3 regions of the Streptomyces sp. NRRL S-378 genome follow, and region 2 is predicted to be linked to each of the others. Evidence: riboswitches for the same ligand, from Rfam matches in the RefSeq annotation. Region 2 holds a riboswitch; each other region holds the start of a gene.

Region 1 (3,851 bases), on a different contig from region 2:
CGCTCGTCCCGCCTCGATCTTCGTCCGTGCGACGACCGCTTCCGGCGTCCCGGTGACCATCGCGAAGTCCGGCGGCGACCCCGTCAACGCCGCCTCCATGCTGGCGGTGCTGGGCCTGGGCGCGCAGGGCGGCGAGGAGATCGTCCTCGCCTCCGAGGCCGAGGGTGCGGAGGCCGCACTGGACCGCCTCGCGAAGCTGGTCGCCGAGGGCCTCGAAGAGCTCCCCGAGACCGTCTGACCCTTCGGGTTCACCCCGCACGACACGAGCGGCGCAGCCGCGGCCCCCGGACGGGGGCCGCGGCTGCGCCGCTTTCCGCTGACGGAAGGCCGGGGGAACCGCACCCCGGGAATTCGGCTCCCTCGAAAAGGTCCGGCGCAATCGGGAGCGCGAGGCCGCACACGATCCGCAGGAATTCGCGCAGCACATTATCCCGCGCACCGAATTCGCGCGATGCCGTCCTTTGTATACGGCTCCTGTTAATGGTGCCCGCTCGACATGTTTACGGCAGGTTGCGAAGTGCTCACCGCCGTCCGTTTCCGCAGCCGGTGCGCGCCGGCCGCGCGGTCGGCGTGGATCGCGGCCAGCGTCCGCGCCCGCTCGGCGTCCCCGCGCGCCACCGCGTCCACGATCGCGCCGTGTTCCGCCCAGGACTCCGCGGGCCGGGCCGGCGCCTCCACCACGAACATCCACGCCACCTTGTGCCGCATCTGCGTGAGCAGCGCGATCAGCCCCGGGCTGCCGGAGGCCTGCGCGAGGGTCTCGTGGAACCAGCTCCCGAGCGAGCGCAGGTCCTCGCCCTGCCCCCGCCTGGCCCGCTCCTGACCCAGCCTCACCAGCCCCCGCAGCACCTTGAGGTGCGCGTCGGTGCGGCGCCGGGCGGCCCGGGCCGCCGCCAGGGGCTCCAGCAGCATCCGCAGCTCCAGGAGGTCCGCCGCCTCCTGAGCCGTCGGCTCGGCCACGCAGGCCCCGGCGTGGCGCCGCGTGGTCACGAAGCCCTCGGACTCCAGGGTCCGCAGGGCCTCGCGGACCGGGACGCGCGAGACCCCGTACCGGCGGGCCAGCACCTCCTCGGTCAGCCGACCGCCCGGTTCGAACACCCCGGAGACGATGTCGTCGCGAATTGCCGTGCATACCGCGTGCGCAGGAATACGCAAGACCGAACCTCCGCCTATTTCCGATCGCCAGCCCCCATGCGCACACACGCGCACGTCACGACTCTATTGCAGCACAGCATAATTTCGAGAGCGGACGGAAATCCGAAACATTGCACCCGGACGCAAAAACACGAAGACCCCGGCTCGGGAGGCGGGGTCTTCGTGAAGCTGTGCGCCGTGCGCGCGGCGCGGTGAGCGGCGCCGGGGGGTCAGAGGCTGACGCCGTGCGAGCGCAGGTAGGCGATCGGGTCGATGTCCGAGCCGTACTGCGAGCCGGTGCGGGCCTCGAAGTGCAGGTGCGGGCCGCTGGAGTTGCCGGTGGAGCCCGACAGGCCGATCTGCTGGCCCGGGGTCACCTGCTGGCCGACGGAGACGTTCAGCGAGGACAGGTGGCCGTACTGCGTGAAGGTGCCGTCGTTGTGCTTGATGACGACGTTGTTGCCGTACGCGCCGCCCCAGCCGGCCTCGACGACGGTTCCGAAGCCCACCGCGTGGACCGAGGTGCCGGAGGCGGCGTGGAAGTCGATGCCGGTGTGGCTGCCGGAGGACCACATGCCGCCGCCCGCCTTGTACTGCGTGCTGACGTACGAGTCGTCCAGCGGCGAGACGAAGGTGTTGAGGCGCTTGCGCTCCTCCTCGCGGGCGGCGCGCTCGGCGGCCTCGCGCTCGGCCTTCGCCTTGGCCTCGGCGAGGCGCTTGGCTTCTGCGGCCTTCTGCTTGGCGTCGGCCTCGGCCTGGGCCTTGGCGGCGGCGTGCTCGGCGGCGCGCTGCTGGGACTCGGCCTGGTCCTGGATGTCGCCCGCGAGGTCCTCGGCGACGACGACGGCGCCCAGCCCGTTCTCCGGGGCGGAGCTGCTGTGGTTGTCCGCGGCGAAGGCCGGGGCAGCGAGGGAGCCGACCACACCCGTGGTGGCGATCGCGGCGATACCGGCGTAGCCGGCGGTCTTCTTGCTCAGGCGGCTGGAACCACGGTGCTTGCCGGTACCAGCGGGACGACTGCCAAACGCCATGAAGGGTTTGATCCTTTCCTTCCTTCTCGCCTACCGGGTTAGCTGACGGGTTCGGAGCAGGAAGGTCTCCTACGGGCCTCCTCTTGCGAGGGGGTCCGATTCACCCCAGGGACTGATGTGGGTCCCCGGCTCCCCAGGCTCGCGCCTGACGGGGACTCGGCGATTGCTGCCCGGTGCCGCGGGTGCGGCGGGCACAACTGACGGACAGCACGGCCGACGCTAGGCGGATCATCAGTCAATCGCCAAACAGACGCGCCTTTTTGTTGCGTACGCCACATCACATACGAGCAACCTCACCACTAAACGGACAAAAGAGGCTCCGGCGGAAACCCGCCGGAGCCTCCTGCGAAGTGCGTCAGTTGCCCGTCATCCGGGCGCCCGTGACGTCAGTTGGTGACGACCGTGACGTCACCGATCCCGAGGGCCCGCACCGGCTCCTCGATCAGCGCGGCGTCGCCCACCAGGACCGTGACGAGCCGGTCCGCCGGAAACGCCTTCACGACCGCCGTGGTCGCCTCCACCGTGCCGGTTTCGGCCAACTGCGCGTACAGCTGCGCCTGGTAGTCGTCGGGCAGCTCCTGCTCGACCTGGTCGGCCAGGGTGCCGGCGACCGAGGCGGCCGTCTCGAACTTCAGCGGGGCCACGCCCACCAGGTTCTGCACGGCCACATCGCGCTCGGCGTCGGTCAGACCGCCCTCCGCGAGGGTGCGCAGCACCTTCCAGAGGTCCTCCAGCGCCGGTCCGGTGTTGGGGGTGTCCACCGAGCCGCTGATGGCGAGCATGGAGGCGCCCTTGCCGTCGGCGGTGGAGCGCAGCACCTGGCCGAAGGCCCGCACGCCGTAGGTGTACCCCTTCTCCTCGCGCAGCACCTTGTCCAGGCGGGAGGTGAGGGTGCCGCCGAGGCAGTACGTGCCGAGGACCTGGGCCGCCCAGACACGGTCGTGGCGATCCGGCCCGATGCGGCCGATCAGCAGCTGCGTCTGGACCGCGCCGGGCCGGTCGACGATGACCACGCGGCCGGTGTCGTCGGCGGTCACGGGAGGCACGGGGCGGGCCTCGGCGGTGTCGCCGGTCCAGGCGCCCAGGGTGTCCGCCAGCACGGCGTCCAGGTCGATGCCGGTCAGGTCGCCCACGACCACCGCGGTGGCGGTGGCGGGGCGCACGTGGGCCTCGTAGAAGGCGCGTACGGCGGCGGAGTCGATCCGGGCGACCGTCTCCTCGGTGCCCTGGCGCGGCCGGGAGATCCGCAGGGAGGCCGGGAAGAGCTCCTTGGAGAGCTGCTTGGCGGCGCGGCGCTGGGGGTTGGCCAGCTCGTGCGGGATCTCGTCGAGCCGGTTGCGCACCAGCCGGTCCACCTCGGCGTCGGCGAAGGCGGGGGCGCGCAGCGCTTCGGCGAGCAGGCCCAGCGCCTTGGCCAGCCGGGAGGCCGGGACCTCCAGGGAGACCCGCACGCCCGGGTGGTCGGCGTGCGCGTCGAGGGTGGCCCCGCAGCGCTCCAGCTCGGCGGCGAACTCCTCGGCGGAGTGCTTGTCGGTGCCCTCCGACAGGGCGCGCGCCATGATGGTCGCCACGCCGTCCAGGCCCTCGGGCTCCGCGTCGAGCGGCGCGGCGAGGTTGATCTCGACCGCGACGACCTGCTGGCCCGGGCGGTGGCAGCGCAGCAGGGTCAGCCCGTTGGGCAGCGTC
Region 2 (3,851 bases):
GCTGCGGCCCGCGTACACCGCGGCGTCGTCGAGGATCTCCTCGATGCGCAGCAGCTGGTTGTACTTGGCGACGCGGTCCGAGCGGGCCGGGGCGCCGGTCTTGATCTGACCGCAGTTCACGGCGACGGCGAGGTCGGCGATGGTGACGTCCTCGGTCTCACCGGAGCGGTGGGACATCATGCACTTGAAGCCGTTGCGCTGGGCCATCTCGACGGCGTCGAGGGTCTCGGTCAGCGAACCGATCTGGTTCACCTTCACGAGCAGGGCGTTCGCGGAGCCCTCCTCGATGCCGCGGGCCAGGCGCTCGGGGTTGGTGACGAAGAGGTCGTCGCCGACGATCTGGACCTTGGCGCCCAGGCGGTCGGTGATGGTCTTCCAGCCGGCCCAGTCGTCCTCGAACAGCGGGTCCTCGATGGAGACGAGCGGGTACGCCTCGACGAGCTCGGCGTAGTAGTCGGTCATCTCGGCGGCCGAGCGGGACTGGCCCTCGAACTCGTACTTGCCGTCCTTGTAGAACTCGGACGCGGCGACGTCGAGCGCGAGCGCGATGTCCTTGCCCGGGGTGTAGCCGGCCTGCTTGATGGCCTCGATGATGAGGTCGAGCGCGGCGCGGTTGGACTCCAGGTTCGGGGCGAAGCCGCCCTCGTCACCGAGACCGGTGGACAGGCCCTTGGTGTGCAGGACCTTCTTGAGGGTGTGGTAGACCTCGGCACCCCAGCGCAGCGCCTCGGAGAAGGACTCCGCGCCGATCGGGGCGATCATGAACTCCTGGATGTCCACGTTGGAGTCCGCGTGCGACCCACCGTTGAGGATGTTCATCATCGGAACGGGCAGCAGGTGCGCGTTCGGGCCGCCGAGGTAGCGGAAGAGCGGGAGGTCCGAGGCCTCGGACGCGGCGTGCGCGACGGCGAGGGAGACGCCGAGGATGGCGTTGGCGCCGAGCGAGCCCTTGTTGTCGGTGGCGTCGAGGTCGAACATGGCCTGGTCGATCAGGCGCTGCTCGGTGGCGTCGTAGCCGACGAGCTCCGGGCCGATCTGCTCGATGACGGCCAGGACGGCCTTCTCGACGCCCTTGCCCATGTAACGGTTGGGGTCACCGTCACGCAGCTCGATGGCCTCGAATGCACCGGTGGAGGCGCCGGACGGAACGGCAGCACGGCCGGTGCTGCCGTCGTCGAGGCCCACCTCGACCTCGACCGTGGGGTTGCCTCGGGAGTCCAGGATTTCCCGGGCTACGACGACGTCGATGGACGGCACGAGCATCTCCTTCTGGGATGTGACGCTGGGTGTGCGGTGGCGTGTCAGGCCGTGGGATGGCCTTGCCGCCTAGAGCCTAACCGGCTTCGGGGGTTCGACCGGCCGACCGCCCGACCCCTGGGACGAAAAAGGGACCGAATACCCCTCTTCCGGGACATACGACCCTTGATCATCGGCCTCGGAGGGGCCCCCGCGCCCGCACACACCGCCGCCCGGCGCGTGGGGGGAAGGGGCGCCGGGCGGTGGGAATTCTGCGTCTTGCGTACGCTTCTGCGGCTATCGCCGCAGCGTTCAGCTGAGCTTCAGCTTCTGGCCGGGGTAGATGAGGTCGGCGTCCGAGACGATGTCCTTGTTCAGCTCGAAGAGCTGCTGCCAGCCGCCCTTGACGCCGTTGGCCTCGGCGATGGTGCCCAGGGTGTCGCCGGGCTTGACCTCGTAGGAGCCGTTGCCGGTCTTCGGCGCGGCCGGGGCCTCGGTGCGCTCGGAACGGGTGGTCGGGACCTCGGTGCGCTTGGTCTCCTTCTTCGGCGCGGCCTTGGTCTCGGTCTTCTTGGTCTCGGTCTTCTTCGTCTCGGCCTTCGGCTTGGCGGAGGCCGGGGTCTCGGTGGAGCCGCCACCGGTGTACGAGGAGTTGGACAGGCCCTTGCCGCAGTGCGGCCAGGCACCCTTGCCCTGCTTCTTGAGGACCTTCTCGGCCACGGCTATCTGCTGCGCCTTCGAGGCCTGGTTGGCCTGCGGGGCGTACGACTTGCCGCCGAACGCGGCCCAGGTGGAGGACGAGAACTGCAGTCCGCCGTAGTAGCCGTTGCCGGTGTTGATGGACCAGTTGCCACCGGACTCGCACTGCGCGACCTTGTCCCACTCGGATGCGGTGGCGGCGCTGGCGGCGCCCGCGGCCATCAGGGGGGCGGCGACGGCCACACCGGCGACGCCGGCGAGCGTGACGATGCGAACGGCCTTGGAACCGCGACGGTGCTTGCCCTTGCCGGAAAGCAGCATGAGGTTTCTCCTCACCGACGCCTACGAGGTGAGCTGTCGGGTTCGGGCCTGTGAGTGCCCGGCGGTGCGACCTAGCGCGCCACTTAACCCCAAGCCGCTGCCCGGCCGTCTCTCAACGGCCGCTCGCGGCACCTACCTTGGTTCCCCCGCTCCTGCCTTCGGCGCTTGACGCGACGACTGTTCCCCCCGTCCGCCGGCAGGATTCGGCGATGCGGTCGAAGGAGCCCGCGGTGGCGGGCGACTCAGAAGGTAGACAGGTCTCTCCCCGATGTTCAACGAGGAACACCGGGGAGAAACGGCCCCTACTTGCGCTCCCCGCAGGGGCGTTTGCGCAGGTGAGAACGGGGTTTGCGGAAGCCCCCGGACGGGACACGCCAGTTGACCGGAAGAGACGCATGTCTCACTTGCAGAAAACAGACAATCAAGTCTTTCCGGACGAACCAACTGTCCTTATTGCGCGGTTAGATCCAGGTTCTGGCCCGGCTTGATCAGGTTGGCGTCATTGCCGATGACCTGCTCATTGGCCGCGTAGAGGCCGCTCCAGCCGCCCTTCACGCCCTTGGCAACCGCGATGGTCGCCAGGCTGTCGCCCGCCTGCACCGTGTAGACGGGGTCCGACGCGGCATCAGACGGTGCGCCCTCCTCGGGGGACGGCGCACCGCGGTGCTTGCCGTTGCCCCCGGCAGGAGTGGCACCCGGGGTCGACGGGGCGGCCGGGGTGGTCGGCGCCACGGGGGCCGTCGGGTCCGTCGGGGACGGAGTCGGGGTGACCGGCGGGGTCGTGGGCGCCGTCGGGTCCGTCGGGAGGGACGGGACCGTCGGATCGGCGGGGGTGACCGGCGGGGCCGTCGGGTCGGTCGGGGTGACCGGGGCGGTCGGGGGCGTCGTCGGGACGTCGGGCGCCGGCATGACGGGCAGTCCGACCGACGGCGCGTCGGGAATGAGGAAGGGGGAGCCCGTGGGGCTCGGGGTCTCCGCGGTCGAGAGGCCGAAGTCCGTCGCCGGCTTGCCGCCCCGGGTGGAGGGCACCACGTCGTCGGGGCGGGACGGCGCGGGGCCGACCGCGGCGGGGCTGCCCGGCAGACCCGGGTCGACCACGGCGGCCGGACCCTGCTGGTCCAGTCCGGCCGAGGCCGCGCACAGCGGCCAGGCCTGCGGGCCCTGGGAGGCCAGCACGCGCTCGGCCACGGCTATCTGCTGCGAGCGGCTCGCGAGGTCGGCCCGCTCGGCGAAGTCCAGACCGCCGGCGTTCTGCCATTCCTCCTGGGTGAACTGGAGTCCGCCGTAAGCGCCACTGCCGAAGTTCGCGCTCCACGAGCCGCCGCTCTCGCACTCGGCCACCTTGTCCCATGTGGCGGTGTCGGCAGCGGTCGCGCTGGTGGCGGCCAGCAGCGGCATGGCCAGCGCGGAGCCAGTGACTCCGGCTGTGACGACCAGCGCGGGGACCTGGCGGGGGCGTCTGTGACGGCCGTTCCCGGAGAGCATGAGGGATCACCTTTCGCATAACAGCCTGGTAACGGCAGAACCTAGCGGCCTTCGAACGATTGTCACAAGTTCAAGCGGAATCTGACTTTTAATCAGATGTTGAACAAGTG
Region 3 (3,851 bases), on a different contig from region 2:
CGCGCTGGGCGACCTGGCCGCCCTGGAGCGGGAGCTGGAGCGCGGCGACGTCGCCGCCTTCGTCGTGGAGCCGATCCAGGGCAAGGGGGTCCTCGCCGCCCCGCCCGGGTTCCTGCTCGCCGCGCAGGAACTGCTGCACCGGCACAAGGCGCTGCTGATCGCGGACGAGGTGCAGACCGGCCTGGGACGTACCGGTGACTTCTACGCGTACCAGAACGAGCCGGGGGTGGAGCCCGACCTGGTGTGCGTGGCCAAGGCGCTGTCCGGCGGCTACGTCCCGGTCGGCGCGACCCTGGGCAGGGACTGGATCTTCAAGAAGGTCTATTCGTCCATGGACCGGGTGCTCGTGCACTCCGCGAGCTTCGGGTCCAACGCGCAGGCGATGGCGGCCGGGCTGGCGGTGCTGTCCGTCATGGAGGACGAGCAGCTCGTGGCCCGCGCGCGGGCCACGGGCGACCTGCTGCGCGGGCGGCTCGCGGCCCTGGTGGACGAGTACGAGCTGCTGCACGAGGTGCGCGGGCGCGGCCTGATGATCGGCATCGAGTTCGGCCGGCCCTCCTCACTGCGGCTGCGCAGCCGGTGGACGATGCTGCAGGCGGCCCGCAAGGGCCTCTTCGCGCAGATGGTCGTGGTGCCGCTGCTGCAGAAGCACCGGATCCTCACCCAGGTCTCCGGGGACCATCTGGAGGTGATCAAGCTGATTCCGCCGCTGGTCCTGGACGAGCGGGACGTGGACCGGTTCGTCGGCGCCTTCCGCGAGGTCATGGACGACGCCCACGGCGGGTCCGGGCTGATGTGGGACTTCGGCAGGACGCTGGTGAAGCAGGCCGTCGCGGCACGCTGACGGCCTGCGCCCGCCCTGCGGCCCGCGGCCCCTGCCGGTCTTCCCGGATCAGACCAGCAGCCGGTCGCGGAGCCGGTCGAGGGTCCCGGGCGCCAGCCCGAGGCCCTCCGCCAGGTAGCGCTCCACCCCGCCCCAGACGTCGTCGATGGTGTCGAAGGCGGCGATCAGGTATTCGGCGCGGGCGTCGAAGAGCGGCGCGAGCAGTTCCATCACCTCGGGCGAGCGGGCCTCGGCCGAGGCGGAGCTGCGGCGCACCCGGTACCGGCGGTGCGGGGCGTTGGACTCCAGGTAGTCCGCCACGATCGCCTCCCGCTCGACGCCCAGCGCGAGCAGGGTGACGGCGACGGAGAGGCCGGCCCGGTCCTTGCCGGCCGCGCAGTGCATGAGGGCGGGCACGCTGTCCTCGGCGAGGGCGTGGACCACCCGGCTGTGCTCGGCGGTGCGGGTGCGGATGATCCCCCGGTAGGAGTTCGCCATCCGGGCCGCCGCCTTGCCGTCGCCCAGGATCGAGCGGAGCTGGTCGAGGTCGCCGTCGCGGACCAGCCGCCAGAACTCCCGGCCGTCCGCCGGGTCCGACAGCGGGATGTTGACGTTCCGTACGCCGGGCAGCTCGACGTCCGGCCCCTCCAGGGCGTGGTCGGCGCCGTTGCGGAAGTCGAAGATGGTGTGGAGGCCGAGCGAGGCGAGGAATTCTGCATCGGTTTCGGTGGCATGTGCGAGATGTCCGCTTCGGAACAGTAGTCCCGTCGCGACCCTTCGGCCATCAGAAGTCGGCAATCCGCCCACATCGCGGAAATTGCGCACTCCGGCCAGCTCCGGCTCCTGTATGTGCTGGGTCACGGGAACTCCTCCGCCTTCTCGTGGGGTCTCTGTCCGAATTGAGCTACTTGGCGCCAACTTGCCATATCCGGAGGCGAGATCGGGCACGTCCCCGTGAGCCAGATCATACGGTGACCGTGAGTGCCTGATCGTCAAAGCCGAATGGCCCGGCCCGGGCGGCTGTTGGCGCGGCGGAATGGACGGAGGGTGACCGGAATTCCGGCGCACCCTCATACCTGTGAATCCGTCAGGGAATTAGCGGCTTGTTCGGCGTGCCCGCAAGGGATTACCTTCGCGATCGATCCGGGTGGATCGCCGAATCCTGCCGCCGCCCGGAAACCGCAACCGAACCATTTCGCGCGGCAGGAGCGGGGGAACCAGGTAAGCCGCTGTGCCGGAGATCTTTTCTCCGGTGCAGCTCGGGGTGAAGCCGTTCATGTCCCGTACATGTGCGGCCGGACATCTCCAGTCCGAACCCGACAGCTCACCTCGCAGGCACCGGAGAGGAATGCGCCATGCCTGCAAAGGGTAAGCACCGCCGTCCCAAGTCCCTTTTCTCTTCCCGCGGATTCGCGGTCGCAGGCACCGGTGGCGCGGCCCTCGCCCTGCCGCTGACGGTCGCCGCCGGCGCCCACGCGGCCGGCGCGCAGACGGCGCCCGCCGTCGCACCTGCCGTGGCCCAGCAGGTCCCCGCCGCGCTCCAGGCCGCCCCCGCGGCCGCCGTGCAGGCCGCACCGGCCGTCTACACGGTCGTCCCGGGCGACTGCCTCTCGGTGATCGCCGCGGAGCACCGCCTGGACGGCGGCTGGCAGCGGCTGTACGAGCAGAACCGCGAGGCGGTCGGGAGCGACCCGTCACTGATCCACCCCGGCCTGAAACTGACCCTCGGCGGTCGTGGCGAGGCCGCCCCGGTCGACACCGTCCCCGCCCCGCGGACCGCCCCCGAGGCCGCCCCCAAGGCCGCCCCGAAGACCGCCCCCAAGGCCGCCCCGAAGACCGCCCCCAAGGCCGAGTCCGAGGCGGCCGGGCAGGCCGCCGCACCGCGGGCGCAGCGGGACGCCGCCCCCGAGGCCCAGGCCGAGGCCCCGGCCGCCCGGCCGGCCGCCGCCTCCGGATTCGTCGCCCCGGTCAGCGGTGGCGTCTCCACCCAGTACAAGGTCGCCGGCGCCATGTGGTCCTCCGGCTACCACACGGGCGTCGACTTCATCGCCCCCATGGGCACCGGCGTCAAGGCGGTCGGCGCGGGCACCGTGGTCTCCGCGGGCTGGAGCGGCGCGTACGGCAACGAGGTCGTCATCCGGCACGCGGACGGCAAGTACTCCCAGTACGCCCACCTGTCCCAGCTCTCCGTCTCCTCCGGCCAGAGCGTCACCGCCGGCCAGAGCATCGGCCTCTCCGGCTCCACCGGCAATTCGACCGGCCCGCACCTGCACTTCGAGATCCGTACGAGCCCGTCCTACGGCTCGGACATGGACCCGATCGCCTACCTCCGCTCGAAGGGCGCCTCCCTCTGACGGCACCCGCCGACGGAGCACCGACACGCGTGGGGCCGGGACCCGAGGGGGGCCCGGCCCCCATGTGTACTTATTCCTTACATCCCGCGTGGTACAGATCACGGCCCGTCAACCCCTCATTACGTTGGCGTAGGTTGCTCACGGGAGTGAAGGATGGGTTCTCGTGGCAGCGACGACGACGAAACTCAAGACCATCGGCTCGTACGCGGCGATCGGGGACAGCTTCACAGAGGGCGTGGGGGACCCGGGGCCCGGAGATTCCTTTCTCGGCTGGGCGGACCGGCTCGCCGTGCTCCTGGCCGATCAGCGCGAAGAGCACGACTTCCGTTATGCGAATCTCGCCGTGCGCGGGAAGCTCCTCGACCAGATCGTGGCCGACCAGGTGCCGAGAGCCAAGGCCCTCGCGCCCGACCTGGTCACCTTCTGCGCGGGCGGCAACGACATCATCCGGCCCGGCAGCGACCCGGACGACGTGGCGGAACGCTTCGAGGCGGCCGTCGCCGACCTCACCGGAGCCGTCGGCCACGTCATGATCACCACCGGGTTCGACACCCGGGGCGTGCCCGTCCTCAAGCACATCCGGGGCAAGGTCGCGACGTACAGCGCGCACGTGCGCGCCATCGCCGACCGGTACGACTGCCCCGTGCTGGACCTCTGGTCGCTGAAGTCCGTAC

The links. A riboswitch is a leader RNA that binds a small molecule or an ion and turns the genes downstream of it on or off. The one in region 2 is predicted to bind cyclic di-AMP.
Region 1: it holds a riboswitch for cyclic di-AMP, as region 2 does, so the genes downstream of both, IH80_RS0105610 (M23 family metallopeptidase) here and IH80_RS0117315 (transglycosylase family protein) in region 2, are expected to answer to the same signal.
Region 3: it holds a riboswitch for cyclic di-AMP, as region 2 does, so the genes downstream of both, IH80_RS0131360 (M23 family metallopeptidase) here and IH80_RS0117315 (transglycosylase family protein) in region 2, are expected to answer to the same signal.

The regions. Positions count from the first base shown of each region.
Region 1 is NZ_JOBX01000005.1:179,268-183,118, forward strand. Features, by position in the region: gene IH80_RS0105600 (HPr family phosphocarrier protein) at 1-238, shown strand, start outside; gene IH80_RS0105605 (GntR family transcriptional regulator) at 478-1,155, opposite strand; gene IH80_RS0105610 (M23 family metallopeptidase) at 1,365-2,165, opposite strand; cyclic di-AMP (ydaO/yuaA leader) riboswitch at 2,178-2,337, opposite strand; gene IH80_RS0105615 (M16 family metallopeptidase) at 2,552-3,851, opposite strand, start outside.
Region 2 is NZ_JOBX01000021.1:68,672-72,522, forward strand. Features, by position in the region: gene eno (phosphopyruvate hydratase) at 1-1,263, opposite strand, end outside; gene IH80_RS0117315 (transglycosylase family protein) at 1,549-2,256, opposite strand; cyclic di-AMP (ydaO/yuaA leader) riboswitch at 2,260-2,430, opposite strand; gene IH80_RS0117320 (transglycosylase family protein) at 2,707-3,741, opposite strand; gene IH80_RS0117325 (cytochrome P450 family protein) at 3,830-3,851, opposite strand, start outside.
Region 3 is NZ_JOBX01000062.1:29,982-33,832, forward strand. Features, by position in the region: gene IH80_RS0131350 (aspartate aminotransferase family protein) at 1-844, shown strand, start outside; gene IH80_RS0131355 (tyrosine-protein phosphatase) at 893-1,684, opposite strand; cyclic di-AMP (ydaO/yuaA leader) riboswitch at 1,967-2,174, shown strand; gene IH80_RS0131360 (M23 family metallopeptidase) at 2,179-3,177, shown strand; gene IH80_RS0131365 (SGNH/GDSL hydrolase family protein) at 3,341-3,851, shown strand, end outside.